One region of the Ligilactobacillus animalis genome, then DNA from elsewhere that is predicted to be linked to it. Evidence: predicted binding sites of a transcription regulator. Region 1 holds the regulator's gene; the other holds the start of a gene.
The links. Region 1 encodes NrdR, which represses ribonucleotide reductase genes. Its sites were predicted from a motif close to ACACNATATATNGTGT; they were not measured.

Region 1 (7,872 bases):
GCAGTGGCAGTTTCGGCGTTAACGGCTTTCTTGGGTTCGTTTAGTCCGACTGTGATCCGGTTTATGAGTAATCCGATCGCCTTATTTGCGGTCTTTGGGGTCCAATTAGTTTTGGCTTACTCCATGTCATCGCTTAAGTCACAACGCTCACCATTAGTCAGTGCCTTAGGTTTGTTTGTCTTTGCCGGGTTGGAAGGTCTGCTCTTTAGTGGGATCTTCATCGTTTACACGGCCCAAAACATTACGAGTGCTTTTGTTTCCGCCTTTGTGATGTTTGCCGTTTTATCCTTTATGGGATCAACAACTAAAAAAGATCTCTCAGGGATCGGCCGCCAAGCTCGTGCAGCTTTGATCGCGTTTATCATCGTATCGTTGATCAACATGTTCTTGCAAAGCCCAATGATCACTTATGTCTTTTCCTTTATCGGCTTAGTGATCTTTGCCGGTTTGACAGCTTGGGATACTCAACGTTTACGTCAAATGTATCTTCAAATGGGTTCACAAGTAAATGTTAATAATTTGGCCTTGATGGGTGCTTTACAGCTCTACTTAGATTTTATCAACATCTTTATCTTCTTGTTGAATATCTTTACCGGTGCTGGTGGCGACCGCGACTAGTCAAACGAGTCTCTTCGACTTTTCGGAGAGGCTTTTTTAATTTCTACGAAAAATTTGTTAAAATAAAAGAAACTAGATAAGAGGACGGATCGATATGGCAGAAGATAAGAAAATGTTATTAGTGGATGGCAATAGTGTGGCTTTCAGAGCCTTCTTTGCGCTCCACAACCAATTAGAGCGCTTTGTCAATCATGCTGGGCTGCATACGAATGCGATCTATGGCTTTAAATTGATGTTAGACAAGATCTTAGGCGATGTTTTACCGAGTAATGTCTTAGTTGCTTTTGATGCAGGTAAAGTGACTTTTAGAACGAAAGCTTATGCTGATTACAAAGGCGGGCGTTCCAAGACCCCGACTGAATTGTCAGAACAGTTTCCTTACATCAGAGAATTGCTCGATGCTTATGGGATCAAACACTATGAATTACCCGAATATGAAGCCGACGATATTATCGGGACGATGGCCGCTCAAGCTGAAAAAGCGGGCTATCAAGTCACGATCGTAACGGGGGACCGAGATCTGACCCAATTGACGACTGATAAGACGACTGTTGCGGTGACGATCAAAGGGGTAACTGAGATCGAAGAGTATACGCCAGCTCATGTGATCGAAAAATACGGCTTGCAACCAGCACAGATCGTTGATATGAAAGGCTTGACGGGTGATAGTTCAGATAACTACCCTGGGGTGACTAAAGTCGGTGAAAAGACCGCGCTCAAGCTTTTAAAACAATACGATACGATCGAAGGGATCTATGAAAACATTGAAGCGATGAAAAAGTCTAAGTTAAAGGAAAACTTGATCAATGATAAAGAGATCGCATTTCAATGTAAAGATCTGGCGACGATCAGAAAAGATGCTCCAGTAGACCTAACTTTAGCTCAGACAGCGTGGCCAGGAGCTAAAAAAGAAGATCTGCTCAAGTTCTTTGAAGAGATGGATTTTAAGAGTTTTATCGCTCAATTACAAGCTAGTTCAACCGCCGATGTCAGTGCAGAGCCTACTTTGAGTAAATTAAAGGTCGAACCTTTGGATGCTGCTAAGGTCGAAAAGCTGGACTATGATAAAGATTCAGATATCAGCTTTTACCTTGAACTAAGTAATGATAATTATCATACAGCTGACTTTTGGGGCTTTGGACTTAAGATCGATGACCGATATTATGCAGCTAGAGATGTTGAGCTTTTGAAATTACCTAAGCTAAAGCAATTATTGGAAGATCCTGCGCTCGAAGTTGATGTTTTTGATGGCAAACAGACCTATGTAGCCTTAGAACGCTTAGGTATCGAACTAAAAAATATCAATTTTGACTTACTTTTAGTCTCATATTTGTTAAATACAAGTGATAACAGCAATGATCTAGGTAATTTAGCCAAGCGACATGATTACTTTGATGTTGAGACCGATGAAGAAGTCTATGGAAAAGGGGCTAAGCGCAAAGTTCCAGCTGATGATGCGCTATACTTTGAACATTTAGCACATAAACTCAAGGCCATCTCAGACCTAGAAGATAAGTTGATGAAAGAACTAGCTGAAAATGAGCAAGAAGATCTTTATTTTGAGATCGAACGTCCACTTTCATTAGTTTTAGCACAGATGGAGATCTCCGGGATCAAAGTCGACCGTGAACGTTTAGATATCATGCAAAGTGAATTTAAGGAACGCTTGAGTGAGTTAGAACAACAGATCTATAACGAAGCGGGTGAGAAATTCAACATCAATTCACCTAAGCAACTTGGGGTGATCTTGTTTGAAAAATTAAAATTACCAGTCGTCAAAAAGACTAAAACGGGCTACTCAACAGCTGTCGATGTCTTAGAAAAATTACGTGGGATGTCACCGATCATCGATAATATTTTAGCTTACCGCCAATTAGCTAAATTACAATCGACCTATGTTGAAGGCCTATTGAAAGTTATCGCAGCTGATGGTAAGGTCCACACGCGGTATACCCAAACTTTGACGGCAACCGGACGTTTATCGTCAGTCGATCCTAACTTGCAAAATATCCCGGTCCGGTTAGAAGAGGGCCGTAAGATCCGGCAAGCTTTTGTACCAAGTCATCCAGATTGGGAGATCTTTGCTTCTGACTATTCGCAGATCGAGTTACGGGTCTTAGCCCATATTTCAAAGGATCCGCATATGCAACAAGCTTTCAAGGATGATTTTGATATTCATGCTAATACTGCGATGCGTATTTTTGGACTAGATGATCCAAGTGAAGTTACGGCTAACATGCGTCGGCAAGCTAAAGCGGTCAACTTTGGGATCGTTTATGGGATCAGTGATTTTGGTTTGGCTCAAAGCATCGGAAGTACGCGTAAACAAGCCAAAGAATTTATGGAGACGTATCTAGCTTCATTTCCTGGAGTCCATCAATACATGCAAGATATCATTGAGAGTGCGCGTCAAAAAGGCTACGTTGAAACACTTTTCCATCGCCGACGGTACTTGCCAGATATCAAGAGCAAAAATTACAACTTGCGCTCATTTGCGGAACGGACAGCGATGAATACTCCGATCCAAGGGAGTGCAGCTGATATCATCAAAGTTGCAATGATCAATATGCAACAAGCCTTAAAAGATGCGGGCTTAGAAGCCAAAATGTTGTTACAAGTGCACGATGAGTTGATCTTTGAAGCACCGAAAGCAGAGATCCCTAAATTAAAAGAGTTAGTGCCAAAGATCATGGATTCAGCTGTTGAGCTGTCGGTCCCATTAAAGGTCGAAAGCGCTAGTGGTAAGACGTGGTTTGAGACTAAATAGTATAAGATGAGGTGAAAAAATGCCAGAGTTACCAGAAGTAGAAACTGTCCGTCGCGGTTTGCAAAAATTAGTTTTAGGTCAAAAGATCGCGCGAGTCGAAGTTTTATATCCTAAGATGATCGTTGGTGATGCTGACGATTTTAAAGCTAAATTAACAGAGCAAACACTTGAAAAGATCGAACGTCGGGGCAAGTATTTGCTCTTTAGGTTTACAAATGGCCTTACCGTTGTCTCCCATTTGCGCATGGAGGGTAAGTTTTATGTCAAAGAAGCGACTGATCCAGTCGATAAACATACGCATGTCATCTTTGATCTAGCCGATGGCCGGCAATTGCGCTATAACGATGTCCGTAAATTTGGGCGAATGCAATTAGTTCAAACGGGTAGTGAAGAAAAATTGCCTGGGTTAGCCAAATTAGGACCAGAGCCAGTGGCTGAAACTTTTAAAGTGGCTGACTTTTATCAAAAGCTACAAAAAAAGAAGAAAAATATCAAGACCGCCTTACTCGACCAGACCTTGGTCACGGGTCTAGGTAATATCTATGTTGATGAGGTGTTGTGGCAAAGTAAGATCCATCCTGAGACGTCATGTCAAAAATTGACTTTAGACCAAGCAACGATACTGCATGATAATATCATCACTGAATTAGCTAAGGCGATCAAAGCAGGTGGCACAACGATCAGAAGTTACACGGATGCTTTCCAAAAAACAGGCGCTTTTCAGTTCGAACTAGATGTTTATGGCCGGACCGATGAGCCATGTAAACGTTGTGGAACAAAGATCCAAAAGATCGTAGTGGGACAACGGGGCACGCATTTTTGTCCGCATTGTCAGCAGGTGGTAAAATGACATATATTCTAGGCTTGACTGGTGGGATCGGGATGGGCAAAACGACGATCAGTAATTTTTTACAAACATTAGATTTTAAGATCCTCGATGCTGATGTGATCGCCCGCCAAGTCGTTGAACCAGCGACCCTTGGTTTAGCTAAATTAAAAAAAACATTTGGATCTCAGATCATCCAAGCTGATCAGACTTTAGATCGGGCTAAACTCGGCAAGATCGTCTTCAATGATCCTAAGAAATTAGCTCAATTAAACCAGATCATGCAGCCATTGATCAGAGCTGAATATGAAAAACAGCTAGCTTTAGCTGAGCAAAAGGGCGATAAAGTAGTTGTGATCGATGCTGCCTTATTATTTGAAAATGGTTATGCAGATCATTGTGATGCAGTTATCAATGTTGAAGTTCCTAAAGCACTTCAGCTAAAACGGATCATAGAACGCGATCATTTGAGTGAGGAGGCGGCACTTGAGCGGATCGCTAGTCAGATGTCGGCTGAAAAAAGGCGAAATTTGGCCACAATTACAGTAGATAGTTCGGGAACAGTTGAAGAAACGCAAGCGCAAGTGATAAAATGGCTAAAGATAAATAATTTAATCGAAAATTAGGCAGCGAGGTAAAGATTATGAAGTGTCCAAATTGTCATCAAAATGGATCACGTGTAGTGGATAGCCGTCCCGCCGACAATGGACATGCCATTCGGCGCCGGCGGGAATGTGAAAATTGTGGTTTCCGTTTTACTACATTTGAAAGAGTAGAAGCAGCGCCACTCTTAGTTATTAAGAAAAATGGTGCTAGAGAAGAATTTAATCGTGAAAAAGTCTTGCGGGGTGTCATGCGAGCGGCTGAAAAACGGCCCGTCGCGATGGATGAGATCCAAAATATCGTCGATCAAGTCGAAACAAAGATCCGGGCAGTCGGCGGGAATGAAGTTTCGAGTCAATTGATCGGTGAATATGTGATGGAGATCTTAGCAAATGTCGATGATATCGCCTATATCAGATTTGCGAGCGTCTATCGTGAATTTAAAGATATGGCATCTTTTGCGAAGGAATTGCAAGACTTGATGGCACGTGACAACGAAAAAAATAAGTAGTTGGGGGATGTTAGGCGATGAGTGAAGGATTAAGGCAGATGTCGCCTAAGGATGGTTACGTCGTCAATACTAAAGCCCATATCGGTTCGACAGAGTTCAAAGTCATTTTAAAGCTCTACCAACCGTTGATGGGGGTCAATGCTTATGGTGTTTATTCACTATTAGCGACTAAAGTGGCTCAAACACCAGACCTGTTAGCCCGCCGGATGCATAAAGAGTTATTGGATATTTTGAGTTTAGGTTTGCGCGACTTTTACGAAGCGCGGATCAGATTAGAGGCCCTCGGGTTATTGAAGACATTCGTGCAAAAAGATGAACTTGGTCAAGTGTTTATCTATGAGTTACAAGCTCCTTTGAGTGCTGAGGCTTTCTTTAAAGATGATCTCTTGAGCATGCTTTTAGCCGATTCATTGGGACAGACCCAATATGATGAGTTAAAACAAGAATTTGTCAAACCAGATCTCACGTATGCTAATGCCAAAGAGATCACCAAGTCGCTACTAGATGTTTTTACGGTGAAAAAAGATGCATTACTCAAAAATTCACAGGTAAAAGCGATACCTAAACCGACTAAAAATCTCGTCGATTCAGTCGAAGTCGATCTGGATGTAGAATATTTAAAAGAGCTTTTAGCCCGATCTTTTGTACCCGCAACTGAGATCAGCCGTTCACTTGAGACCTTAAAGTCGATCTCTTTGTTGTATGGTCTAGATGAACTAGAACTCGTCAAATTGCTCGAACAAGCACTAAATGTCAAAGATGATAAAGTCGATCTTGAGCTCGTCAAAAAATTAGCCACACAGCAATTTGATCGGCAATTCAAAGAGATAACACCTAAAGAGTCGAAAGTGACTGAACCAGTTGATCCGGCGGTGAGTGCGGAATTGACGCAAACTGATCTAGCGCTGATCGCCGTTTCAAAACAATATCTACCTTTGGAATTCATCGAAGAACTCAAACGGCAAAAGCACAGTTTTGTGACGAATTTAGAGCGTTATACGGTCAAAAATCTAGTTGAAAAGCAAGTTTTACCTAATGCGGTGATCAATGTGCTCCTGCACTATTATTTGATCGCGCAAAATAATACGATGCTGGAAGATAAAGTCGCTAATCGCTTTACCAAAGCTGCAGCTAAGTTGGCTGAAAAGAAGATCCAGACCCCAGAAGAAGCCATGCTTTATATGCGCGAGGCTAACCAAAAAGCACGAGAAAAGCAGAAACAAAAGCAATATTATGGGCGTAAGCAACAAGTCGTGCAAAAAGAGACTTTGCCGGACTGGGCTAAGACAAAAGAAAATAAAGCTGTATCTAAACCGGCTAAAGAGGATAAACAGGCCTTGAATGCTGAGATCGATGAATTGTTAGCTCAATTGGAACAAAGTGAATAGAAAGGCAGGTGGCTAGGATGGAAGATCTAGGGAAAAACTTGACGGAGCGGATGCAAAAAAACAATTGGAACCAGCGTTATCAAGAACTGATCGCTGAGATCTTACAAGATGATGAAGTGCGGACTTTTTTAGCGGAAAACAGTCAAGTCCTGACGGAAGCTGATGTGATGAAAAGTGCCAGCAAGTTATATGAATTCGTAACGCTAAAAAAACAGCTAGCTCAAGGAAAACAGACCTTTGCACCCGGATACCTACCGACACTTGCGATCAGCAATCATCGGATCGAAGTCGTGTATGTGCCGACCGCAGAATTAAAAGCTAAACGTGAACAAAAAGCCCTAGAAGCTCGTGTCAAGACGATCAATTTACCGCGTAGTGTTCGTCGGGCGCAATTAAAAGATTACGAGCGTAGTGATGAGCGGATGGAAGCTTTAAAAGCGGCGCTATCTTTTATCACTAGTTATACCAAAGCACCAAAAGATTTTCATAAGGGATTATACCTCGAAGGCAGTTTTGGAGTCGGTAAGACCTATCTTTTGGCGGCGATCGCTAATGATCTAGCTAAGCGAGGTTACCAGACGACACTGGTGCATTTTCCATCATTTGCGGTTGAGATCAAGGGCTCGATTGGTAAAAATCAGACAAATGAATATATCGATAATTTGAAAAAAGCTCAAGTTTTGATGATTGATGATATCGGAGCTGATTCTTTGAGTAGCTGGCTTAGAGATGATGTTTTAGGTGTTATTTTGCAATATCGGATGCAAGAAGAATTACCGACATTTTTTAGCTCGAATCTTTCGTTAGAACAACTAGAGCAACAATATTTGACTGTCAACAACCGGGGCGAAGCAGAGCCTTTGAAGGCCAAACGCATCATGGAACGGATCAAATTTTTGGCTGATGAGTATCATGTTGTAGGAAAAAATCGCCGAAATCCGGAATAATGACTTGAAATTAAAGAAGTTTCGTGCTTAAATAGAAATTACATTAAGTAAAAGACAAACGGCAAATCAATTCAGGGAAAGAGGCCTTTGACTGCAAGTCTCTTAAAGAGGAGCTTACCACTTTTATCACGATAGCCTACTGCAAAGGTAGGACGGCTCGTTTCCGTTATCGACGATCAAGAGAGGGTCAACTGACCTTGAAATTGGGTGGA
Region 2 (7,872 bases), 790 kb from region 1:
CTGGACCACGGTGACGGATACGATCCGCCATTTTTTCAATTGTGTTATCTGGAATATCAGTTTGGTTTACATACCCAACAAAACCACACATAATGTTTGTTCTCCTTTTACTCTGTTTACTGCCTTAGATTACCCTTTATTACGCCAATTGTCAAAACTTACTGCGGTTCTGGCGTATAGGCAATATTGGCAAACTTATTATATGATTTGATAAATAAAAGCTTAACCGTTCCACGCGCACCAGCACGGTTCTTTTCGATGATCAGTTCAACTTCACCGACATCTTGATTTTCCGGTTGGCCATCGTTGTCTGTATCATCGTCATCCCCGTCAGCTCGCTCATAGTAGTCATCCCGGTAAAGGAACGCTACGATATCAGCATCTTGCTCGATCGATCCAGATTCACGGATATCGGACAACACCGGCCGTTTATCTTGGCGCTGTTCGACCCCACGTGAGAGCTGGGATAAGGCGATGATCGGAACTGAGAGCTCTTTTGATAATTTCTTTAATTGACGCGAGATCTCAGAAACTTCTTGTTGACGACTTTCTTTGTTAGAGCCTTCGATCAACTGTAGGTAATCGATCACGATCAGACCGAGATCGCCTTTTTCCTTAGCTAACCGCCGACTCTTGGCACGGATCTCAGACATCTTGATCCCTGGCGTGTCGTCGATATAAATACTCGTTTTTGAAAGGGCCCCGACTGCCACGATCAGATTAGCCCATTCTTGCTCATCTAATTGCCCGGTGCGCAAGTGATTAGCACTGATCGACCCTTCTGCACATAACATCCGGTTAACTAGCGATTCCGCACTCATTTCTAAAGAGAACAATGCGATCGTCTTATCAGTCGAAGTCCCGATATTTTGCGCGATATTCAAGGCAAAGGCCGTCTTACCCACGGCCGGGCGGGCAGCCAAGATGATCAAGTTATCTGGCTGTAGCCCAGCTGTCATATGGTCAAAATCTTTATAGCCCGTTGCAAGCCCGGTGATATCTTCATCTTGTTGCGACAATTTATCGATCTCATCTAAGGAATCAGTCAAAACTTTACTGATCTCTTTAAAGCCACTTTGAGTGCGATTTTCCGCCACTTCCATGATCTGCCGTTCTGCCGATTCTAAGATATCGGCAACGGGCTCATCTTGTTCTTTGGCTTGGGTGATGATATTGGTTGCCGCTGCGATCACCCGGCGGAGGACAGCTTTTTCTGCCACCAATTTGGCGTAATATCCCACATTGGCTGCTGTCGGCACGGATGAAGCCAATTCAGCAATGTAGGCGACCCCACCGACATCATCGAGTTGGTTGTTCATCTCAAGGCGGTTATTGACCGTTAAAACATCAATTGCTTCTCCATCGTCGTTTAAATCGATCATTGCTTGGAACAACAATTGATGGGCACGCCGGTAAAAATCTTTAGCTTCCACAAATTCCATCGCATCAGCTAAAGCATCAGGACTCAAGAAGACAGCCCCTAAAACAGCTTGTTCCGCTTCAATATTTTGCGGTGGTAAGCTGTCATTTAAAAGTTCATTATCCAACCAGCTTCATCCTTTCTGTAATTTAAGTGTACAACTTGAAATTATAACATAAAAAATAGGCTGGTCGAATCTATTGTTACCTATATATCACTGACCCCCAAAATTTAAAAAATATTACCTTGTTTTATATCACGATCAATTCTACACTAAAGAAAATACGCAAACGATATCCGACAGCTTATATCATGCCCGATCAAGGAATGTTTGAGCCACCATTTGACAGTAGATGGACTATTATCCAGTTTGAAGATTGCTATCTACTAGTAGCACGTGGTCGACTTCCATATAGCCCTAAACAATATTTCATTTTACCTAGTGTTATTCGCTACTTGGTAACTATCCTACCTAAATCACTTGCACTGAGTAAATTAGAAAATCCGACTATGCAACTTGCTGCCAAAGAACTTATGGTCCCTGATCTTCGTCGAACCCAGTTTTTTCAAATGGCAAAATGCCGCTTAACTTTATTGTAAATAAGCTTAGATAGTCCACAAAAAACCAACAGTTCAACTATGCTTTTTATATCCTCACTCTCCCTACCACCTACACAAATAGCCCGCCAGATCTACTCTAGCGGGCTATTATTAAGCTATTTTATTGTTCTGAGATGTGCACGCGGATCTTAGCAGAAACCTCATTGTGCAACTTAACAGGGACATTGGCGTATCCCCTCGCACGGATCGGTGCTGCTAATTCCATCTTGCGCTTGTCGATCTTTAAGCCGTGTTGTTTTTCCATAGCTTGGGCGATCTGCTTGGATGTGATCGAGCCAAATAAACGACCATCTGTCCCAGCTTTTGCCTTGATCTCAACGACATAATTGCCAGATTCTAATTTTTCTTTGAGGACCTTTGCTTCGGCTAATTCTTCAGCCTCTTTTTTGGCTTCGGCTCTCTTTTGACCACGTAATTGGCTCATCGCTGCTGCATCAGCTTGCTTAGCCTTATTGCTCTTGATCAAGAAGTTTGCGTATCCATCTGGAATTTCCTTAACTTCACCGCGTTTGCCTTTACCGCGCACGTCTTGTGTAAAAATGATTCTCATAAAAAAATCCTCCCATACGTAGTTCTTCTACTCTTTATTTTCCTGCTCTTGTTTAAGAATTGCAAGCAGTTGTTCTTTGACCGCACCCACAGTCGTATCAGCGATCTGGGTCGCAGCATTGGATAAGTGACCGCCACCACCCATTTCTTCCATGATCACCTGCACGTTCTTAGTCCCATTGCTTCGCGCTGAAACGCCGATCTTGCCTGAAGCCCGCTTAGTGATCACAAAAGAGGCTTCCACTCCACTGACATTTAACAGTGAGTCAGCAACTTGAGCGGCGATGACTGGATCATAGACTCGATCTTCTTCACCACAGCAGATTGCTTCTCCCTCAGTAAACTCAGTCCGTTCGACCAAATGATTGCGTTGCATGTAGCTATTGACGCTTTCTTTCATGAAATGCCGCGCCATCACCAGATCAGCTCCAACCGAGCGCAAATAGCTCGCTGCATCAAAAGTTCGCGTTCCTGTCCGCAAAGCAAATGATTGTGTATCAATGATGATCCCTGTCAGCATTGCCGTGGCTTCCAATTTATTGATCGGTTCACTGTCTTTTGATTGATACTCAAAGAGCTCAGTGATCAACTCACACGTCGAACTGGCATACGGTTCGATGTAGACCAAGATCGGGTTATCGGGAAATTCTTCGCCCCGGCGATGATGGTCGATCACCATGACACGATTTTTGAGCTTATCGTAGAGCGGTCGTGCGATCGACATTGATGGTTTCGAGTGGTCAGCCATGATCAAAAGGCCATCCTTAGTAGCTTTTTCCAAGGCCATTTCCGGGGTTATAATTGACCCCTTGATATTTGGATATTGTTCCAACTCCTCTAACAAACGCTCAATGTCTGAGTGGAGATCTTCTTGATCTAAGACGATCCAACACTGCTTGCCATTCATCGCTGCGATCCGACGCACCCCTAGGCAGGCACCCAGAGAGTCCATATCTGGATGGCGATGGCCCATCACAAAGATCTGGTCGGCTTGATTCATCAATTCGGTCAACGCTTGTGAGATCATCCGTGCCCGAACTCGGGTGCGTTTTTCCATCGGGTTGGTCTTGCCCCCGTAGAAACGGGCTTGGCCATCGACCGCTTTGACGACGACCTGATCGCCCCCACGTCCCAAGGCAAGATCTAAGTTATTTTGTGAGAGCTTTGCCAGTTGGGTCAGATCAGAACCACCGTATGCGATCCCTACACTAAGCGTTACTGGCGAATTTTGCTTGGACGTCCACTTGCGCACTTCATCTAGGATCTTGAATTTTTCTTCTTCTAATACTTTGAGCGTCTTAGCATACGTCAAGATAAAGAAGTGATCTTCATCAACACGTTTGAGGTAGATCCCAAATTCGCGCGCCCAATCTGATAAAGCATTCGTCACGAAATTTCCCAGGTTAGAAATATCTTTATCGTTCATCGCACTGGTAACTTCATCGTAATTATCCAAGAAGATCTGTCCGATCACTAACCGCGTATCTTCGTATTCTTGTCGGATCTCGGCATAATGCGTCACATCCATCAGGTACAGCGCATCAATGTCTTTTTGGACCATCAGACTAAAGGCTCGTCCATGCAATTTGACTTCGATATCTTTGTCTTTATTGTCTTGTTTAGCCTCGAGTTGCTCATAGAGCTGATGATCGACCTCTTTTAACGGCTTACCCAGCACCTCTTGATTATCAAAATAGCGTTGCATATAAGGGTTGATCCATTCGATATGACCCTCTTTGTCGTAAAATAAGATCCCGATCGGCATTTTGATCAACGCATCCTGTTCACCGCGTTTGATCCGATAAGACAGATCAGAAATGTATTCAGTTGTATCTTCAGTAATTTGTTTTAAAGTAATATAGGCAACTACGGTCACAATAAGTGTAAAGACCATGCTGATATATCCTAGAATAATATTGGTTCTAAAGGCCAGGATCACACAAATGACCGCTACAAACGCCAACATCCAAGCTAACACACGCAAATGTCTGTCATACATGAATTCAGGCAGTTGCCAAAAATCTTTGTTAAAAAATTTTTTCACTGGTTTATCCCCGCATTCCTTTCCCAATTCTTAACCTAATTTTATACTTCTGCTATTTATTCTATCACAAACGAGTTTGACTCTCAGTAAGTATGACTATAATAGCTTGAAAAATCAAGTTGCTTTGCCCAAAATAAAAAGCCACGGGCTGACCCGTAGCTTAGTGTTATGAGTTAAGTTATTCACTTAGTTTAAGTATACGCCCGCGACTATTTATTGTCAGCCATTCAAAACTAAATTTTAAGCTTTCTTTGAGACTTCCCCTCTAAACCAGCTGTTCTTGCTGAAAAAGGCATACATATCATTTAAGAAAAAGACACTGTAACTAAAGATCAAGGCAAAATTCCCATCACCTTGCAACATCGTTTGGACCCATAAAGCGATCGTAAAGACTGATGCCAGTGTGAAAACATAGTATTGTTCACGTTTACGATTCAATTCCAATAATGCCCCCGTGATCGCCATCGCTAAGTTCAAGCTATCCAAAAAGACCCGGGGATCATTCGTAAAGCTAAAGATCGTATAGGTGCATAACCAAGCAACTACAAAAAATAAGCCATATTTGATCCATTCAAGCCCACTTTCTAGTTTTTCCGCTTGGATATCATCGTTCCATTTTGGATCTAAAATGCAAAAAATATCTAAAAAGATCAAATAACCGATCTGTTCCCAAGCGGTCGCATAATTTTTTGCCATAAAACCTGTTGCTGCGATACAAATAGCTGAGATCGCACCACACCAGCCTTGGATCCCGGATAAGTTCGAGATCCCGATCACACATGCCACGGACAGATTGCCCCCAACAAAGGCTAACAGTGACTGGACTGGCGTTTGGCTAAAAGAATCGACCAACGAGATAACTTGGAGCACAAAGTTGAACGCCAATAAGAAGTAACTAAAATACCCCCAACCTTTACATTGATTCAACAACCATTTGAAATATCCCTTCCGAAATACATTCTTGGAATATTCTGGCAAATGGGTCAATACATCTTGATAACGTTCAAACATCTAAAAACTTCCTTCCGATAGACAATAATTTCTTGCATTTAAAAATTGCAATGTAACTATTATAGCCATGCATTCTGACTAAATTCAACCGAAAAAACACAATATATTGTAATTATAATTTTATTAAATCTATATATTGTGTGTAATTTGATTTTCAAACGTTGATTTTCCTAAGTTTTTCTTACGATATTTATATCTTTTTCTTAAAAGACAAGAATTGATTTCTGGTGGTAAAATTAAAATGTAGCTAGATATAAAATTAATGAGGTGTTTTAGAGATGAAATTAAAAAAATTAGCAACTGCATTCTTGGCAGGGCTGACCTTTTTAGGGGTAACTTTGACCAGTGCTCCCAAGGCTTTAGCCGCAAGTAGCAGTAATACGCATACGTTAAATTCCGCTTATGTCGTCTATGGAGCCGGCACGAGCCAAGAAGCACGCCAAAATTTAGCTAAAGTATTTGAAACTGATTCTTCGTTCAAGACTTTGACCGCTACCGCCGCTGATTACAACAAATATATCGCTAATGGCTCTAGCAATACGACTGACGCTGCAATGATCAGCTCAGTTGCGATCGCACCCGGAGATCCTGGTTCTGGGGTCAAGGTCAACATCAAAGACTACAATGGTTCTAACAATATCACCCAAGTAACTTCCCAACAATACGCAATGGTCGCTCAAATGGCGGGGGTAACAGATGTCAGCATCGTTGTGACCGCTAATCGTCCTGTTTCAGGTGAATCAGCCTTGACTGGGGTCTACAAGGCCTTAGCCGAAGATGGCGTTTCATTGAACACAGAAAACACAGCGACAGCCAATGAGATGCTTTCAGCGACCCAACCGGCGATCGACGCTAACAAAGATGACAAGACCTATCCTGGGAAACTGATGGCAGCTATTGGTGATGTTTCCAAGCAATTGGCCCAACAAAAACAAGACAACCAAGAACTAGCTACAAAACAAGACATTGAAGATATGTTAAATAAGGCTTTGGCTGACCGTGGCATTCAAAACCAAACGACCTCAGAGCAAGTAACACAGATCTCAGGCGCTTTGGTAAACTTCCAAAATTCACCGATCAGCTCAAGCAAGACATATATCAATAACGTGACGAACACGATCAATAACGTTAAAGATTCGACGGGTAATTTGATGAATAAGGCTAAAGACTGGGCTAACAGTGCTCAAGCTAAAGAAGCCGTTGAACAAGCAAAAGGCTGGTTTGCCCGCTTCATCGAATGGATCAAGAGTCTGTTTAATTAATAAGACCATACGGGAGAGCCCCCCAGCAGATACATTTGCTGGGGGGCTCTTTGCAACTAGGAACTCATATCGCAACCTATGCACCCTGTAATACGCCTAAAGCCGAAAAGATCCCAAGAGCGCACAATAAACCACCACTGATGACCCCTAACCACAAACGGCCACCAGAAAGCATATTTTTGCGATCTGCCACGACTAATTTGTGATAGTAGCGATATGTAGCATAAAGTTCAAACACTCCTAGAACAAAAATTATTGCACTTAAAACCAATCCTTTGACCATTTTTTCACCCTCGTTGCTATTTTATTCCATAATACCACATTTCTTCTATAAAGAGTGCTTGTCTCACCTGGGCGATATCACATATTATTATGGTGGGGCTAGTGTGCAGAAGATGACATTTATAAATTATGCTAGTTAATTCATAGAAATGAGGTCTAAGATGAAAAAAATCGTTTTTACCGATTTAGCTACTAATTTGTATGCCGCTCCATTTTTCACTACACTTGAATTTAATGGGCGGACATTTTACGGAACCAATCGCTAACTGCCACTTGCAATTTTATTTCGTAAAAATTCACTTGCTTTTGCGAAAACACAGTTTGAAGCAACACATCTCAAGCTCTTCGATGACCGCGACAATTTAATGCTTACCCTATTACCCGACCAGATCACCCAGGCTTGTCTGGGAATGTATTTGGCTAAGATCACGCTCCGACCGTTACCCAAACTGACTGAGCGTTTTATCTTTTCACTGATACTCGAGTTAGCTGACGACCGCCAGATCCAACTGTTAAATGGCGAGACTCAGGCGATCCCACAAGTGATATCTTGGCTTACCGACCAAAATATCAAAATCAATGATCCAATGCACCTAGCTTCTAAACTTGATGCGTCGACCACGATCGACTTTAGAAACTTTACCGTACTTTCAAACGGAACTGAATTTGCTAGGACTCTCGAG

Region 2: the regulator NrdR is predicted to act here: its motif matches at 5,742-5,757, upstream of pnuC (nicotinamide riboside transporter PnuC).

Annotation. Positions count from the first base shown of each region.
Region 1 is NZ_CP047141.1:1,132,541-1,140,412, reverse strand. Features, by position in the region: gene GSR62_RS05635 (Bax inhibitor-1/YccA family protein) at 1-618, shown strand, start outside; gene polA (DNA polymerase I) at 713-3,385, shown strand; gene mutM (DNA-formamidopyrimidine glycosylase) at 3,405-4,235, shown strand; gene coaE (dephospho-CoA kinase) at 4,232-4,837, shown strand; gene nrdR (transcriptional regulator NrdR) at 4,855-5,325, shown strand; gene GSR62_RS05610 (replication initiation and membrane attachment family protein) at 5,343-6,713, shown strand; gene dnaI (primosomal protein DnaI) at 6,731-7,660, shown strand.
Region 2 is NZ_CP047141.1:11,685-19,556, reverse strand. Features, by position in the region: gene asnB (asparagine synthase (glutamine-hydrolyzing)) at 1-91, opposite strand, end outside; gene dnaB (replicative DNA helicase) at 159-1,547, opposite strand; gene rplI (50S ribosomal protein L9) at 2,142-2,591, opposite strand; gene GSR62_RS00075 (DHH family phosphoesterase) at 2,619-4,634, opposite strand; gene pnuC (nicotinamide riboside transporter PnuC) at 4,875-5,645, opposite strand; gene GSR62_RS00065 (DUF1002 domain-containing protein) at 5,924-6,907, shown strand; gene GSR62_RS00060 (hypothetical protein) at 6,984-7,190, opposite strand; gene GSR62_RS00055 (hypothetical protein) at 7,555-7,872, shown strand, end outside.